3 regions of the Kitasatospora sp. NPDC017646 genome follow, and region 3 is predicted to be linked to each of the others. Evidence: riboswitches for the same ligand, from Rfam matches in the RefSeq annotation. Region 3 holds a riboswitch; each other region holds the start of a gene.
The links. A riboswitch is a leader RNA that binds a small molecule or an ion and turns the genes downstream of it on or off. The one in region 3 is predicted to bind S-adenosylmethionine.
Positions count from the first base shown of each region.

Region 1: linked by a shared signal. The riboswitch ahead of ACH4J0_RS05040 (aminotransferase class V-fold PLP-dependent enzyme) and the one ahead of thrC (threonine synthase) in region 3 are both predicted to bind S-adenosylmethionine.
Region 2: linked by a shared signal. The riboswitch ahead of ACH4J0_RS02660 (IclR family transcriptional regulator) and the one ahead of thrC (threonine synthase) in region 3 are both predicted to bind S-adenosylmethionine.

Region 1 is NZ_JBIRJC010000002.1:430,198-435,842, reverse strand. Features, by position in the region: gene ACH4J0_RS05050 (rhomboid family intramembrane serine protease) at 73-855, shown strand; gene ACH4J0_RS05045 (Lrp/AsnC ligand binding domain-containing protein) at 898-1,179, shown strand; gene ACH4J0_RS05040 (aminotransferase class V-fold PLP-dependent enzyme) at 1,203-2,576, opposite strand; SAM riboswitch class IV at 2,629-2,746, opposite strand; gene trpD (anthranilate phosphoribosyltransferase) at 2,879-3,955, opposite strand; gene ACH4J0_RS05030 (hypothetical protein) at 4,076-4,501, opposite strand; gene ACH4J0_RS05025 (heme-copper oxidase subunit III) at 4,898-5,518, shown strand.
Region 2 is NZ_JBIRJC010000001.1:543,634-549,278, forward strand. Features, by position in the region: gene ACH4J0_RS02645 (DUF3995 domain-containing protein) at 1-261, opposite strand, end outside; gene ACH4J0_RS02650 (RNA polymerase sigma factor) at 456-962, shown strand; gene ACH4J0_RS02655 (hypothetical protein) at 959-1,471, shown strand; gene ACH4J0_RS02660 (IclR family transcriptional regulator) at 1,500-2,213, opposite strand; SAM riboswitch class I at 2,413-2,555, opposite strand; gene ACH4J0_RS02665 (M1 family aminopeptidase) at 2,840-4,726, shown strand; gene ACH4J0_RS02670 (RNA ligase family protein) at 4,814-5,645, shown strand, end outside.
Region 3 is NZ_JBIRJC010000039.1:194-5,838, forward strand. Features, by position in the region: gene otsB (trehalose-phosphatase) at 18-869, shown strand; gene ACH4J0_RS34965 (trehalose-6-phosphate synthase) at 856-2,349, opposite strand; gene ACH4J0_RS34970 (glucosyl-3-phosphoglycerate synthase) at 2,410-3,438, opposite strand; SAM riboswitch class I at 3,582-3,717, shown strand; gene thrC (threonine synthase) at 3,734-5,041, shown strand; gene ACH4J0_RS34980 (MoaD/ThiS family protein) at 5,068-5,346, shown strand.

The DNA.
Region 1 (5,645 bases), on a different contig from region 3:
GGAACACGGTGGCTAGTCCACCTGCCGTAAACCGCCGTGTCACCCGCCGCGCGCGGAGGGATGCTTGGCCGCATGGCGCTCGTGGCTCCCGGCCAGACCGAAGCGCGGGGCGGCCGCCCGGCGGTGCCCGCCCCGGCGGTCACCTACGCCCTGATCGCGGTCAACACGCTGGTCTTCCTGCTCGGCCCGGCCGCCGGCCTCAACCCGATGTACGGCACCGGCCTGACCCAGGTCTGTACCGAGCAGCGGTACGAGCAGCGCTGGGGCGCCGTCCCCGCCGAGCTGCTGACCGGCCACCCGCTCACCGCCGAGCAGCTGGCCGAGGGCCCCGACCCGGTCCCCGGCTGCCCCGCCGCCCCCACCCCGGGCAAGCGCCCGGCGGTCTCCGCCCTCACCGGGCTCTTCCTGCACGCCGGCTGGCTGCACCTGCTGGGCAACCTGCTCTTCCTCCACGTCTTCGGCCCCACCGTCGAACGGCGGGTCGGCCGGGTTAGGTACCTCCTCTTCTACCTGGCCGCCGGCAGCCTCGCCTCGTACGGCTTCGCGCTCGCCGAGGCGCACTCGCCCGACTCCACCCGCGTCCTGATCGGCGCCTCGGGCGCGATCTCCGCCGTGCTCGGCGCCTACCTGCGCTTCCACCCGAGGGCCCGGGTGACCGCCCTGGTCCCGCTGCTCCTCTTCCTCCCGCTGCGCTTCCCCGCCTGGCTGGTGCTCGGCCTCTGGTTCGCGCTGCAGTGGTGGTCGGTGCACTCGGCCGGTCCCGGGGTGGCCTACCTGGTGCACGTGATCGGCTTCTCGGCCGGCTTCCTGTACGCCTGCACCGTGGTCGGACACCCCTCGAGACGCCCCGGCTGAGGCCCGATACGCTGGCCGCACCCCACGAAGGAGCCCGAAACAGTGATCACCGCCATCGTCCTGATCAAGACCAGTGTCGACCGCATCCCGGAGATCGCCGAGGCCATCGCCGCCATCGAGGGCGTCAGCGAGGTGTACTCGGTGACCGGCGGCTACGACCTGGTGGCGATGGTGCGGGTGCGCCGCCACGACGACCTGGCCGAGGTCATCCCGGGTCGGCTGAACAAGGTCCCGGGCGTGGCCCACACCGAGACCCAGATCGCCTTCCGTACCTACTCCCAGCACGACCTGGAAGCGGCCTTCGCCCTCGGCCTGGACGAGTAGCCGTCTGGCCCACGGGCCGTGCCTCAGCGCCGACTGTCGGCGACGCAACGGCCGCCCTCGTTGCGGTAGTTCCACGCCGCGCCGTCGGTGACCAGCTCGCGGACGGCGGTCAGGAAGCGCTCGATGTGCTCGTCCGGCGTCCCGGCCCCGAAGCTCACCCGGATCGCGTTCAGGCTGCGCTCCCCCGGGAGCGAGGGCTCCGGCGCCCCGCACTCGGACGGCGCCACCTCCTCGTCGCCGAGCAGCGTCCGCACCAGGGGGTGGGCGCAGAACAGCCCGTCGCGCACCCCGATGCCGTACTCGGCGGACAGCGCGGCCGAGAAGTGCGAGCTGTTCCAGCCGCGGACGACGAAGGACAGCACGCCCACCCGGGCGCTGCTCCGAATGTCGCCGGCCTCGCCGAACAGGTTCAGCACCCTGACCTCCGGGATCTGCGCCAGCCCCGCCGTCAGCCGCTCGACCAGCTGCCGCTCCCGGGCCTCCAGCGCGTCGAAGCCGGCCTCGGTCAGCGCCCGGCAGGCCGAGGCGATCGCGTAGGCGCCGATGACGTTCGGCGAGCCGGCCTCGTGCCGGGCCGGCCCGGTGTTCCACTGCACCGCCACCGAGCCGTCCGGTTCCCGGGCCACCGTCCGGGTCGCCCCGCCACCGGCCAGGTACGGCTCCGCCGCGTCCAGCCAGTCCGCCCGCCCGGCCAGCACCCCGGCGCCGAACGGCGCGTAGAGCTTGTGGCCGGAGAAGGCGATCCAGTCGACGTCCAGTTCGCGCACCGAGACCCGGTGGTGCGGGGCCAGCTGGGCGGCGTCCAGCACCACCCGGGCGCCGTGCCGGTGCGCGGTCGCGGTCAGCTCGGCGACCGGCCACAGCTCGCCGGTCACGTTGGAGGCGCCGGTGACGCACAGCAGCTTCGGCCCCTCGGACGCCGCGGCGAGCGCCGCCTCCAGCGCGGCCACCGCCTCGGCCCGCGAGCGCGGCGCCCGCAGGTAGCTGACCTCCAGTCCGGCGTGCGCCCAGGGCAGCAGCGAGGCGTGGTGCTCGGTCTCGAAGGCGAACACCCGGGTGCCGGCCGGGACGGCGGCGGCCAGCAGGTTGAGCGAGTCGGTGGTGGCGCGGGTGAAGACCACCTGGTCGCCGCCGCGCAGGTCGAGGAAGTCGGCGACGGTCCGGCGGCTCTGCTCGAACAGGTCGGTGGACAGCTGCGACAGGTACCCCGCGCCGCGGTGCACGCTGCCGTAGTACGGCGCGTAGGCGGCGACGTCGTCCCACACCCGCTGGAGCGCCGGCGCGCTGGCCGCGTAGTCGAGTGCCGCGTAACCGACCTTCTCGCCGCTGGCGAGCGGCACCTGGACGTCCTGGCCGAGAACGGCGAGCGGGGCGTGGAGGTCAACGGAGACGGACATGGGGACACACTCCTTCTGGGGGCAAGGGACCCCGGGAGTGCTCGTCGTCCGGTGTCCGCGCTTGTCGCGCGGACGGCTTGCCCGGCGACCCGGTCCTCACCCAGGGCACCCCGCCACGGACGGAGGGTTGCCGGACAGCCAGCTGGGGCTTGACGCTGTCACTCATGACCTGGCGAAGACTCTAGGTCGGGTGCGTCGGACGGTCAAACAGGCATCCACCATCCGGACGGCGTTCCCGCCCGCTCGCCTCCAAGGCGCTCGGGCCCGTGCCGACGACGCGACACGGGCCCTCAACCACCGCCTCAGATCCGGCTGGTGGCCTCCGACCACCGCCGCAGCAGCTCCTGCGCAGCGCCCGAGTCGATCGCCTCGGCCGCCCGCGCCATGCCCGCCGCGAGCTGCTCCGTCAGCGGCGCGTCGCCGAGGTCCATCGCGACCAGCGCCGCCGCCGTGTTCAGCAGCACGGCGTCCCGCACCGGCCCGCGCTCCCCGGCCAGCATCCGGCGCGCGACCTCGGCGTTGTACGCGGCGTCGGCTCCGCGCAGCGCCTCGATGCCAACCAGCTCGATGCCGACGTCCCGCGGGTCGAAGGTCGTCTCGGTGACCACCCCGTCGCGCACCAGCCACACCCGCGAGGTGGTGGTGATGGTCAGTTCGTCCAGCCCGTCGTCACCGCGGAACACCAGCGCCGTCGCCCCGCGCCGGGCCAGCACACCGGCGATCAGCCCGGAGAGCCGGGTGTCGAAGCAGCCGATCGCGTGCGAGGTGACCTTCGCCGGGTTGGTCAGCGGGCCGAGGATGTTGAAGGCGGTCGGCACCCCCAGGTCCCGCCGCGCGGTGGCGGCGTGCCGCATCGAGGGGTGGAACTTCGCCGCGAAGCAGAAGGTGAGCCCGACCTCCTCGGCCACCTCGGCCACCCGCCGGGCCGACAGGTCCAGCGCCACCCCCAGCTTCTCCAGCACGTCCGAGGAGCCGCTGGAGGAGGAGGCGGCCCGGTTGCCGTGCTTGACCACCTTGGCCCCGGCGGCCGCCGCGACGATCGCCGACATGGTGGAGATGTTGACGGTCTTCGCCCGGTCGCCGCCGGTGCCGACGATGTCGACCGCCGGGCCGGGGATGTCCAGCGGCTCGGCGTGCTCGTACATCGCGTCGACCAGGCCGGCGATCTCGTCCACCGTCTCGCCCTTGGCCCGCAGCGCCACCATGAACCCGGCCACCTGGACGGGGGACGCCTCGCCGCTCATGATCCGGTCCATCGCCCACGCGGTGGACGAGCGGTCGAGGTCCTCCCCCTTCAACAACGCCGCCAGGAGGTCCGGCCAGGTGCGGACCACCTGCGCGGGGTCGGTACCACCGTTCGCAGGGTTCACGTTCACCATGGCTGACTCCAGCTGTTGTCGGTTCCCCCGGTGCCGAGGGACGTCCGTACGGATGGAGCCAGCCTATCGAGCGGCGGGGTACGTGGACCCCTGTCATCTCCAGTACTGAGACGGCACCGCTCAGCGCGCGACCGGGGCCCGCTTCGCCAGCCGTGCCCGCAGCAGGGTGGCGACCGCCCCGGCCAGCGCCACCGGGTCCACCGGGTGGGAGATCGCGGCATCGGCCCGGCTCCAGGCGGCGAGCCAGGAGTCCTGCGGCCGGCCGATCAGCACCAGCACCGGCGGGCAGCCGTAGATCTCGTCCTTGAGCTGGCGCCCGAGGCCCAGCCCGCCGGCCGGAACCGCCTCGCCGTCCAGCACGCAGAGGTCGATGCCCCCCTTCTCCAATGCCCTGATCACCGCGGGGGTGGTCGCGCACTCGAGGTAGGACAGCTCCGGAAGATCCTCGGCGGGCCGACGGCCGAGCGCCGTCAGCACCTGCTCGCGGGTGTTGCGGTCGTCGCTGTAGACGAGGACGGTGAGCGTCTCGTCGGTCGTGTACGCCATGAACCCTGCTCCCTCAAGTGTGATCCGGACCACGTTCACCTGATCCGGATGCTACTCCCGTTTCCCCCGTCGCCGGTCCCCCTCGCGCACGTTCCCCCCCGAGCCGCCCCGCCCGTGGCTCACCCACCCGGAGGACGGCCCGTCACCCGGACCCTCCCGGTCCACCCGGACGGCGGACGCGGCTCCCCCCTCCCCTACACCCCGGCACTGCGCCGTCCGTGCAACGGCGCGCCGGGCAACGGGGTAGCGGGCCCTCCGAGGAACCGTCAGAAAAGGGACACGCCGCTGCTCAGCCCCCGTACGGGCACCCCGCCGCCCGCCAAGCGGGCATACCGCACGCACCGGACACTCCGAGGGACACCCCCCGACGTGAAGACGGAATAAGGGACCGACATAATGTCCGTCGTGGCGACAGCAACAGCAACAGAAACCGGGCACGCGCACGGATCGGTCAATCGACCGAACATGGTCAGCGTCGGAACGATCGTCTGGCTCAGTTCCGAGCTGATGTTCTTCGCGGCCCTCTTCGCGATGTACTTCACGCTCCGCTCCGTCAAGGGAGCCGAGTTCTGGGCCGAGAAGGCGCACGCCCTCAACGTGACGTTCTCCTCGGTCAACACCACCATCCTGGTGCTCTCCTCGCTCACCTGCCAGCTCGGCGTGTTCGCCGCCGAGCGCGGTGACGTGAAGAAGCTCCGCGGGTGGTTCATGCTCACGTTCTTCATGGGCGCGATCTTCATCGGCGGCCAGGTCTACGAGTACACCGAGCTGGTCAAGAACGACGGCCTCTCGCTGTCCTCCGACCCGTACGGCACGGTGTTCTACCTGACCACCGGCTTCCACGGTCTGCACGTGACGGGTGGTCTGATCGCCTTCCTGCTGGTCCTGGGACGGACGTACGCAGCCAAGCGCTTCACGCACGAGCAGGCCACCGCCGCGATCGTCGTGTCCTACTACTGGCACTTCGTCGACGTCGTGTGGATCGGCCTGTTCGCGACCATCTACCTGATCAAGTAACCAGCTGATCAGGTCGCTGGCCACCGGCTGCGGCCCCCGCCCTCACCGGCGACGGGCCGCTTCTGCCGGTGCCGACGCTCCCACCGACCGACCGCGCGCGCAGCCTTGGACAGGCAGCCTCGTGCCG
Region 2 (5,645 bases), on a different contig from region 3:
CGCGGACAGTCGGCGGCCCAGGGCCGGCAGCCGCCCGCCCCGGACCAGCACCAGCGCCGCGCCCGAGAAGAGCGCCCCCGCGAGCGGCACCAATCCCTGTGGGGTGAACGGCACCTGCGTGTTGAGCACCAGCTGCGAGAGCCGGGCGGTGCCGCCCACCGGCCAGGTCCGCCCGGTGGCCCAGTAGAGGTGGAGCAGACCGTCCACCGCCAGCACCGCACCGACCGCGGTGGCCCTGCTGCTGATCTTCGTCGACTTCATGCCGTCACCTCACGGGGTCTCAGGACGCTCGGACACCCGAAGGAGCGCCCCGCCGACCGATCCGTTCCTGTGACGAGGAACACTGCACCGGGGCGAAATCCACAGGGAACGTTTCGCCGCTTCGGCGCCTCCGCCTGAGGACCCTGGTCGCCGGCGGGACGACCGACAGCAGCAGAAAGAGCGGAGAGAGCACCATGCAGGAGCCACCGCCCGACCTCACCCAGCTGGTGAGGGCCGCCCAGGGCGGCGACCAACTCGCGGTCGGCCGGCTGCTGGACCTGATCACCCCGTACGTCCGTCGGCTCTGCGGCCCGATCGCGCTGGACGACGGCGCCGACGCGACCCAGGAGGCGCTCATCGTGGTCTTCCGCAAACTGCGCCAACTCCAGGACCCCGCAGCTCTGTACGGCTGGGTCCGTGCGATCGCGGTGCGGGAGGCCGTGCGGTGCGCCACCCGGGCGGCGCGCTCGCGACCGGCCGAACTCGGCGAGGTCCCCGCGCCCGGTGACCCCCAACTCGCCGCGGACATCCGCGACGTGCTCTCCCGGCTCTCCCCCGAGCACCGCGCCGTGCTGCTGCTGCGCGACCTGGAAGGGCTGGACGAGCGACAGACCGCGGCGCTGCTCGCGGTCGCGCCCGGGACGGTCAAGTCCCGGCTCTCCCGGGCCCGACTCAGCTTCCGAAAGGCGTGGCAGCAGTGACCGACACCCCGATGCCGCAGTGGCCCGTCGCCGACTTCGACCCGGTCCGGCGGTTGCACGTGATCGCCGCCACCGCGCCCGGGGCAGCCCGGATCGGCGAGGCCGTCCTCGACGCGCCGTTCGAACGGGTCTGGGCGCTCGCCCAGGACCTGGGGCGCACGATGCCGCTCTGGATCCCCGACGTCCGCAGGGTGCAGCTCGTCCACTCCGCACCTTCCGGTTCGCTCCGGACGGCTTCGCTCCGGACGGCTTCGCTCCAGGCCCGGATCCACGGCCGCACCCGGCTCCGGGCCACGTTCGGGATCGACCTCGCACCCGGCTGGTGCCTGATGCAGAGCCGCCTCGTACTCGGCGGGATGGCGGCCCGCCCGGAGACCGACCGCACCACCCGCTTCGCCTTCCTCGGCGGCCTTCGGTTCCCCGGAGCACGCCTCCTCGCCCCCGCACTGCGCCCGTTCACCGGGGACCCGCTGGCGCGGTTCGTCGCCCTGCTCGACGACGAGGGGTAGCGGCACCTGACGGGAGGCGACGGGCCGGTCAGGGCCGGTGCAGTGCTTCGGTGAGCCGGGCCGCCGCCTCGACGACGGCATGGGAGAGCTGGGCGCCAGGGTGGCGGGTGAGCCGTTCGATCGGGCCCGAGACGGACACGGCCGCCACGACCCGGTTGGACGGGCCGCGGACGGGTGCGGAGACGGAGGCCACCCCGGGCTCGCGTTCGCCGATGGACTGGGCCCAGCCGCGGCGCCGTACGCCGCTGAGGGCGGTGGCGGTGAACCGGGCGCCCTGGAGGCCGCGGTGGAGGCGCTCGGGCTCCTCCCAAGCCAGTAGCACCTGCGCCGCGGACCCGACCTTCATCGGCAGGGCGAGTCCCACCGGGACGGTGTCGCGCAGGCCGAAGAGGCGCTCGGCCGCCGCCACGCAGATCCGCACCTCGCCCTGCCGACGGTAGAGCTGGGCGGTCTCGCCGGTGAGGTCGCGCAGCTGGGTGAGGACCGGGCCCGCAGCTGCCAGCAGGTGGTCCTCACCGGCGGCGGCGGAGAGCTCGCTGAGTCGCGGGCCGAGGACGAACCGGCCCTGCAGGTCCCTGCCGAGCAGGCGGTGGTGTTCCAGGGCGACGGCGATCCGGTGGGCGGTCGGCCGGGCCAGGCCGGTGGCGTCGACGAGTCCGGCAAGAGTGGCCGGACCGGCCTCCAGGGTGCCGAGGATCGAGGTGATCTTGTCGAGCACGCCGACGCCGCTCGTGTTCTCCATGGACGGGTACTCCAGTCTCGAATCCCGTGAGCGCCGGGTGGGTTGGGCTCACGGACGCTCCGGTGGGTTGGGAGCGGGGTGGTCAGCGAGGACAGGCCTGCGAATGCAGCCGATTGCCTGCGCCGGGCACGAGACGGGTACGCGAAAGGGCCGGGGCGGGAAGCGCCCGGGCGAAGGACAGCACAGAGAGCACCGTGTCTCCTCATCTTCCCCGCGCCACGTTGGCGACAGGCCGGAGTTGGCACTGATCCCGGACGGCACGGCGCGTACTTCGGACGCCGGGTCGAACGGGGAGTTGCCGGGGCTTCGTAGGGCCGGTCCCTCCACCCCTCTGGATGATTCGCGACGAACCATACAAGACTTCCCGGGCGTCCCGCCAAACTTTTCCCTCACCCGCACCCCCGGAACCCCACCGGGCGGAGCTGCGGACCGGATGTCGGTTGCCGGGTCGAGGACTTGCGCTTCGAGGAGTTCCTCCACCGGTCCGGGGATGCCCAGCGTGTAGGGGCCGGTCGGTGCGGGTGCCCGCGGAGGGTGGGTGCCACCGCAGGACGGAGAACACGGTGCGCGGGGCCTGGCGGCCTTCGCCGCTGAGGCGTTCGACGAAGCCGCCCGAACGGGCGCTGATGACCCGTCAGACGGCGCCGCAACCGGTCGGCTGTGAGATCCCGGCCACCACGGGCGCGTACGGCTTCGGTGTCCTGGGCGCCACGCTGGACGTCTACCGGGGCATCCGGCCCGATCTGCACTGCTCCGTACGCCGGTGCGCGGGGAGCCTGCCGCTGCCGGGAGCGGGAACGGTCCGGCGGATCACTCCGACGGAGGAGCCGGTGCGTGTCCCCTGGGTGGTCGAGGCCGTTCTCAAGATCGGTGTCGGCGACTCGGTCGCCGCCCGGCCGGCCTCGGACCACACCTCGGGGTACGTCCGGGTGGTGGGCGCCTCGATCGAGGAGGTGGAACGGCGGATGCGCGAAGCTCAACGCGTTCACCGTCGAGCTCGGCGCGCCGACCGCCGGGCAACCGACCGGTTCTCCGCCCGGCACCACCCCCGCTTACCCCTTCCAACGACAGGAGTCCACGGCGTGCGACGCCTCCACCCCCTGTTCGCCGTCCTCGCCGTGCTGCTGACGGTGGCCGCCGCCCCGCCCGACCGCGCCGCCCCGCCCGATCGCGCCGCTGCCGCCGACCCGACGCGCACCCCCGGCACCCCCTCGTACAGCGTCGACCTGCGCAGCGACGCCACCGGTGCGCACTGGCGCGGCCACGAGCGGATCGCCTTCAGCAACGCCTCTCCCGAGCCCCTCAACGAGGTGTACCTGCGGCTCTGGGACAACTTCCGCGGCGGCTGCGCGACCCCGTCCGTCCGGGTGACCGACCTGCACGTCGGCCAGGGCGCCCAGGACAGGGGCCTCCAGGACGGAGGCGTCCAGGACAGGGGCGCCCAGGGCACCCCGGGCGCCACCCCGGACCGCTACGAGGTCGCCTGCACCGCCCTGCGCGTCCCGCTCCCCCGCCCGCTACCCCAGGCCGCCTCCGGCACCGTCGAGTTCGACCTCACCGTCGACGTCCCGGACGGCATCGACCGCTTCGGCCGCGACGGCGCCTTCAGCTTCGTCGGCAACGCCCTGCCCGTCCTCGCCGTCCGCGACGGGACGGGCTGGCACCTGGACCCGTACTCCGAGCTCGGCGAGTCCTTCTTCGGCCTCAGCTCCGACTTCGCCGTCACCCTGGACCACCCCACCGACCTGCTGGTCCCCGCCACCGGCACCGCCGTCGACACTCCCGGCGAGCCGGGCCGTACGGTCACCCGGATCGGCGCCCGCAACGTCCGTGAATTCGCCTGGGCCGCCGGGCCGTTCAGCCGCATCGCGGGCCGCTCCGCGGGCGGCGTACGGATCTCCGTCTACTCGGTCACCGACATCACCCCGAAGGACGCCCAGGCGATGCTGGACCTGTCCCTGCGGACCATCGACGACCACGCCGCCCACTACGGCCCCTACCCGTACGGGGACCTCGCCACGGTGCTCGACAACCGCTTCGACTTCGCCGGCATGGAGTACCCCGCCTTCGTCCTGGACCGGGTCCGGCCCTCCGCCGTGATCCACGAGCTGGCGCACCAGTGGTGGTACGGCATCGTCGGCGACGACCAGTACCGCGCGCCCTGGCTGGACGAGTCCTTCGCCGAGTACTCCATGGCCGTCGCCATGGGCGACACCGGCGAGGGCTGCACCGCCAGGACACCCTGGCAGTCCGCGGACGAACGCCTCACCGGCCCGATGAGCTACTGGGACACCCACCCGGACCGCTACGTGCCGGTCATCTACGACCGCGGCTCCTGCGCCCTGCACGAACTGCGCCGACTGATCGGCCCGGACACGATGACCACCCTGCTGCACGACTACGCCCGCGCGCACTGGTACGGAGTCTCCACCACCGCCGACTTCAAGGCCGCCGCCCAGGCCGCGACCTCGGTCGACCTGACGCCCTTCTGGCGGGAGCACCGCATCGACTGAGCCGCGCAGCGGTCCGATATTCGGTGGCCCGTCCCTTCCGTCCGCTCCTACAGTGTCCGCCGGATCAAGGACGTCAGGGAGCCGGACATGCGTGTGCACTACCCCCGGACGCCGCATCTCCCCTGGTCACCAGGGGCTGCGGCGGACGACGTACGGACCGGGGACCTCTCCGGCCTGGCCGGGGCGGAGGTCGTCGTCACGGAGAAGCTGGACGGTGAGAACACCACGCTCTACGCCGACGGCCTGCACGCCCGCTCGCTGGACTCCGCCCACCACCCCTCCCGGGCGTGGGTGAAGGGCCTGCAGAGCCGGGTCGGCCCCCGGATCCCGGCCGGCTGGCGGGTCTGCGGCGAGAACCTGTTCGCCCGGCACTCCATCCCGTACGCCGACCTGGACAGCTGGTTCCACGGCTTCTCGGTCTGGACCGACCGGGACCGCTGCCTGGACTGGGACGACACCGTCCGCTTCCTGCGCCGCCTCGGCATCCCGACGCCCCGGGTGCTCTGGCGCGGCCGGTACGACGAACGGGCGCTGCGCGCCCTGCGGTTGGACCTGGACCGGCAGGAGGGCTACGTCGTCCGGACGGTCCGGGGCTTTCCCCGGGCCGAGTTCGGCGACCGGGTCGCCAAGTGGGTCCGTCCGCAGCACGTGCGCACCGACACCCACTGGATGCACGCCGCCGTGGTCGAGAACGGCCGTGGCCCGAACGCCGCCCTCTGGGACGTCCGTTCCGGCGCGCTGCCGGAACTCCCGTTGCTGGCCGAGGCCTTGGGACTGCCCGAACTCGACTGCCCACCTGAGGAGTTGGCGGACGTGTCCGCCCGGCTGGACGAGCTCGGCCGCACCGGCGACGCCCGGCTGGCCGGCGTGCTCGCCACCGCGCTGCGCATCACCCGCGGGCCGTCGGCCGCCTCCCCGC
Region 3 (5,645 bases):
TGCGGGGGGATGGGGGTATGGGGGTTGGTATGGGTTCTGAGGAGATGTTCGAGCCGGCCACCGATGCCGGGCGGGATGGGTTGAGGGCGATTCTGGCGTGGCCGGGGGAGGCGGTCGTCGCTTTGGATTTCGACGGGACCTTGGCGCCGATCGTGGCGGATCCGGGTGCGGCGCGGGCGCATCCGGGGGTGGTGGGGGCGTTGCGGGGGCTGGCGCCGGTGGTGGGGGCCGTGGTGGTGGTGACGGGGCGGCCGGCGGGGGTGGCGGCGGAGTTCGGGGGGTTCTCGGAGGTGCCGAGGCTGGTGGTGCTGGGGCACTACGGGGCCGAGCGCTGGGAGGGGGGTGTGGTGACGGCGCCGGAGGTGCATCCGGGGGTGGCGGGGGTGCGGACGGCGTTGCCGGGGATGTTGGAGCGGGTGGGGGCCCCCGAGGGGACGTGGGTGGAGGACAAGGGGCGCTCCGTGGCGGTGCACACCCGTCGGACGGGGGCGCCGGAGGAGGCGTTGGAGTTGTTGCGGGCGCCGGTGGGGGAGTTGGCCGCCGAGTACGGGTTGGTGGTGGAACCCGGGCGGCTGGTGCTGGAGCTGCGGCCGCCGGGGGTGGACAAGGGGGCGGCGCTGACCGGGTTCCTGCGGGAGCGCGGGGCGCGGTCGGTGCTGTACGCCGGGGACGACCTGGGGGACGTGGCGGCGTTCGCGGCGGTGGAGGAGTTGCGCGGGCAGGGGCTGGCCGGGCTGCTGGTGTGCGCCGGGGCGGTGGGGGACGCGCCGGTGCGCGAGCTGGCCGACCGGGCGGATCTGGTGGTCGACGGGCCCGAGGGCGTGGTGGAGCTGTTGGGCGCCTTGGAGGAGGCGCTCAGAGGGCGTTGAGCTGGTCGAGGAACCACTGCTGAGGGGGGAGCGCGGTGGCCGCGGCGGCGAGGCGCTTGTTGCGGTCGGCGCGCTCCTCCGGACTCATACTGAGGCCGGCGTGCAGGGCGTCCGCGGTGGCGATGACGTCGTAGGGGTTGACGGTGAGGGCGTCGTCCCCCAGTTCGGCGTGGGCGCCGGCCTCCCGGGAGAGGACGAGGGCGCAGCCGTGGTCGGAGACGACGGGTACCTCCTTGGCGACCAGGTTCATGCCGTCCCGGATCGGGTTGACGAGTGCCACGTCGGCGAGGCGGTAGGCGGCCAGGGAGCGCGGGAAGTCGTCGTCGACGTGCAGGAGCAGGGGCTGCCAGGTGGGGGTGGCGAACTCGTCGTTGATCTCGGCGGCGAGGCGTCGGACCGCGGCGGTGTAGTCGCGGTACTCGGCGAGGTCGGTCCGGGAGGGGTAGGCGAAGGCGATGTGCACCACCCGGTCGTGCCACTCGGGGCGGGTGCGGAGCAGGTGCCGGTAGGCCTGGAGGCCGCGGACGATGTTCTTGCTCAGCTCGGTGCGGTCGACCCGGACGATCGTGCGGCGGTCGCCGACGGCGGTGCGGAGGGCGTCGAGGCGTTCGTCGACGTCGGGGCGGTGGGCGCGCTCGCGGAGGAAGTCGGCGTCGGCGCCCAGGGCGTGCACGCCCAGCCGGGTGGTGCGGCTCACGAGGGTCCCCCCGGCCGAAGGCTGGGGGAGGGTGACGGTGAGTTCCCGGTGGTCGACGGTCGCCCCGAGGAGGTCCTCGCAGCAGGTGGCGAAGGCGCGGGCCCAGCGTTCGGTGAGGAAGCCGGCCCGGTCGGCGCCGAGGATGCCGGTGAGGACGGCGCGGGCGACGTCGTCGGGGAGCAGCCGGTAGTACTCGGGCGGGGCCCAGGGGGTGTGGGAGAAGTGGCCGATCCGCAGGTCGGGGCGGGCCTCGCGGAGCAGGGCCGGGACGAGGGAGAGGTGGTAGTCCTGGACCAGGACGGCGGCGTTCGGGGCGGCTTCGGCGGCCAGGGCGTTCGCGAAGGCGGCGTTGTACGCCTGGTAGGCGGCCCATTCGGTGCGGAAGCGGACGTCGAAGGCGGGCGCGGTGGGGGTCGCGTAGAGCAGGTGGTGGACGAACCACAGGGTGGAGTTGGCGACGCCGTTGTAGGCGTGGGCGAAGGTCTGCGGGTCGATGTCCAGCATCCGTACGGCCTGGCGGCCGACCTCGTGCCCGGCGAGGTCGAGGCGGCCGTCGGGGGCTTCCCGCGCGGCCCGGCGGTCGGCGTCGCCGAGGGCGGCACAGACCCAGACGGCGTGGGGGTCGTCGATGGCGGAGAGGCCGGACACCAGCCCTCCGCCACCGCGGCGAAGGGTCAGCGTGCCGTCGTCGGTCGTGCTGAAGGACACCGGTCCCCGGTTGGAAGCCACCAGGACGGGGGCGGTGCCGGTCGCGCTCGAACGTTCGGTCGTGAGATCGCCCATGGTTGGTACGTTGCCGGGGGTCCGGGGCGGCAAACCCGTGGAGTCCGAAGACGGACCCCTTCAGTGGCGGGTGGCGTACTCGGGGACGGTGTGCATCGGGGGGCGCTCCAGGGCCGTGACGGGGTGGGTGTGGGCGGTGAAGGAGCGGGTTTCCGGGTCGCGGGTGAACTGGGTGAGGTGGGGGTGGACCAGGTCGGCGGAGGCCTTGAGGCGGTGGGTGCGGTCGAGGCGTTCGAGGGCGGTGCGGTAGATGGTGGCGGCCATCCGGCCGAGGGCCTGGCCGTCCTGGTGGCGGTGGTGCCGGACGCCGACGTCGACCTGGGCCAGGGCGTCCAGCCCGGCCAGTTCCAGCGCGTCGACCAGCAGGCCGAGTTCGACGCCGTAGCCGGTGGGGAAGGGCAGCCGTTCGAGCAGTGAACGGCGGGCCGCGTACTCGCCGCCGAGGGGCTGGACGAAACCGGCGAGTTCCGGCCAGTGGAGGTTGAGCAGGGGGCGGGCGACGAGTTCGGTGACCCGGCCGCCGCCGGTGGGGACGATCGCGTCGGTGTCCCCCGCGGCGGAGCCGCTGATCGTCACTTCGAGGGGGCGGTCGTACATGGCCTTGACCAGCTGGAGGTTCTCGTCGGTCAGCAGCGGGCCGACGATGCCGGTGACGAAGGCGGGGTCGAACTCGCGCAGGTCGGCGTCGACGAAGCAGACGATGTCGCCGTGGGTGACCAGCAGGGAGCGCCAGAGCACCTCGCCCTTGCCGGGCACGGCCGGCAGCCGGGGCAGGATCGCGTCGCGGTGCTCCACCCGGGCGCCGGCCTCGGCGGCGACGGCGGCGGTGGCGTCGGTGGAGCCCGAGTCGACCACGACGAGTTCGTCGACGAGGGGGATCCGCTCGATCAGTTCGCGGCGGATGGTGCGGACGATGTCGCCGACGGTGGCCTCCTCGTCGAGGGCCGGGAGGACGACGCTGACGGTGCGGCCGGTGCGCTGTTTGGCCTCCAGCAGGGTGTGCACCGGCCGGTCGGCCGCGCTCCACGAGCGGCGGCGGAGCCAGGACGCCGCCTGCGGGAGGAGCGCGGGGGTCGGTTCGGCGGGCACGGTGACTCTCCTCGGCGGGGTCGGTGGAACGGGCCATCTCGCTTGGCGGACGGCCCCTTTCGGGCTGGACGCCTTCGGATACAGTCTTCGTACAGCGGTCGGACCTGCGCACGCCGGGGTCGCCGCTGAACCATAACTTCACATGCTCATCCAGAGGGACTGAGGGAACGGCCCGTTGACGTCCCGGCAACCTTCTCGCTCGGCTGTCGTCGACAGGCCCCGGCGGGACAGGTGCCAATTCCGGCCCGTGGCGCGACCGCGCCACGGGGAAGATGAGGAGAGAGGCCTCGCCATCATGGCTATCGACACTGCCGCACCCTCCCCCGGCCTTCTGCCGGGGGGACCCTCGCCCGTCGACCTCGGCCCCGCCGCCGCGCTGTCCTGTCGGGAGTGCGGCACCCGCTTCCCGCTCGGCCCCAGCTTCGCCTGCCTGGAGTGCTTCGGGCCGCTGGAGATCGCCTACGACTTCGGCAGCGAGCGCGCCGAGGAGCTGCGCAAGCGGATCGAGTCCGGCCCCGCGTCCATCTGGCGCTACGCGCCGCTGCTGCCGGTGCCGGCCGACGTGGCCTCGAAGCCCAATCTGAACCCCGGCTGGACCCCGCTGGTGAAGGCGGACAACCTGGCGCGGGAGCTCGGGTTCACGGCGCAGCTGCACGTCAAGGACGACTCCGGCAACCCGACCCACTCGTTCAAGGACCGGGTGGTGGCCTGCGCGATCGAGGCGGCACGGGCGTTCGGGTACACCACGCTGTCCTGCTCCTCGACCGGCAACCTGGCCGGTGCGGTGGGCGCGGCGGCGGCCCGGGCCGGGTTCCGCTCCTGCGTCTTCATCCCGCACGACCTGGAGCAGGGCAAGGTCGTGATGGCCGGGGTGTACGGCGGCGAGCTGGTGGGCATCGAGGGCAACTACGACGACGTGAACCGCTTCTGCTCGGAGCTCATCGGGGACCCGGCCGGCGAGGGCTGGGGCTTCGTCAACGTCAACCTGCGGCCGTACTACGGCGAGGGCTCCAAGACGCTGGCGTACGAGATCTGCGAGCAGCTGGGCTGGCGGCTGCCGGAGCAGATCGTCATCCCGATCGCCTCGGGCTCGCAGCTGACGAAGATCGACAAGGGGCTGCAGGAGCTGATCAGGCTCGGTCTGGTGGAGGACCGGCCGTACCGGATCTTCGGCGCCCAGGCGGAGGGCTGCTCGCCGGTGTCGGCCGCGTTCAAGGCCGGCCGTGACGTGATCAGGCCGGTGAAGCCGGACACCATCGCCAAGTCGCTGGCGATCGGCAACCCGGCGGACGGCCCGTACGTGCTGGACATCGCCCGTCGGACGGGCGGCGCGGTCGAGGACGTCACGGACGCGGAGGTCGTGGCGGCGATCCGGCTGCTGGCCCGGACCGAGGGCATCTTCGCCGAGACCGCGGGCGGGGTGACCGTCGGCGTGCTGAAGAAGCTGGTCGAGACCGGGCAGCTGGATCCGGCCAAGGAGACCGTCGCGATCAACACCGGAGACGGCCTGAAGACGCTGGACGCCGTCTCCGAGGCCGGGATGACCACCGTCATCCGCCCGACGCTGGACTCCTTCCGCGCCGCCGGCCTCGCGTCCGCCTGAACCACTCCCACCCCGCTAGGAGAGCCATGAGCGCCAACGTCCGCATCCCCACCATCCTGCGCACCTACACCGGCGGCGCCGCCGAGGTGACCGCCGAGGGCGCCACCCTGGCCGAGGTCATCGCCGACCTGGAGAAGAACCACGCCGGCATCTCCGCCCGCGTCCTGGACGACACCGGCAAGCTGCGCCGCTTCGTCAACGTGTACGTGAACGACGACGACGTGCGGTTCGCCGACGGTCTGGCGACCGAGATCGGGGACGGCGCGAGCGTCTCGATCATTCCGGCGGTGGCCGGCGGCTGCTGAGCCGTTCCGGTCCGCTTCCCGGCCCGTTTCGCGGCCGCCCGCACGTACGGAATTCCACTCTCCGTACGTGCGGGCGGCCGTCTGCATTTCGGCGGGAATATTTCCCGGTCGAGTCGGAGTAGAGTGTGGCTCGGCTGGGAACAGGGCTTCCCCTTCCGGCCGCCGGGTGCTGCGCCCGAGATGTCCGGACGCTGGGACCGGCCCGGGAAACATGTCAGGCAGATGTCAGAATTCCTGCGGGCATTTGGGTAATTCGTCCGCTATGTCCGGCGCGGAATGCCGAGTTCCTTCCGATTTGC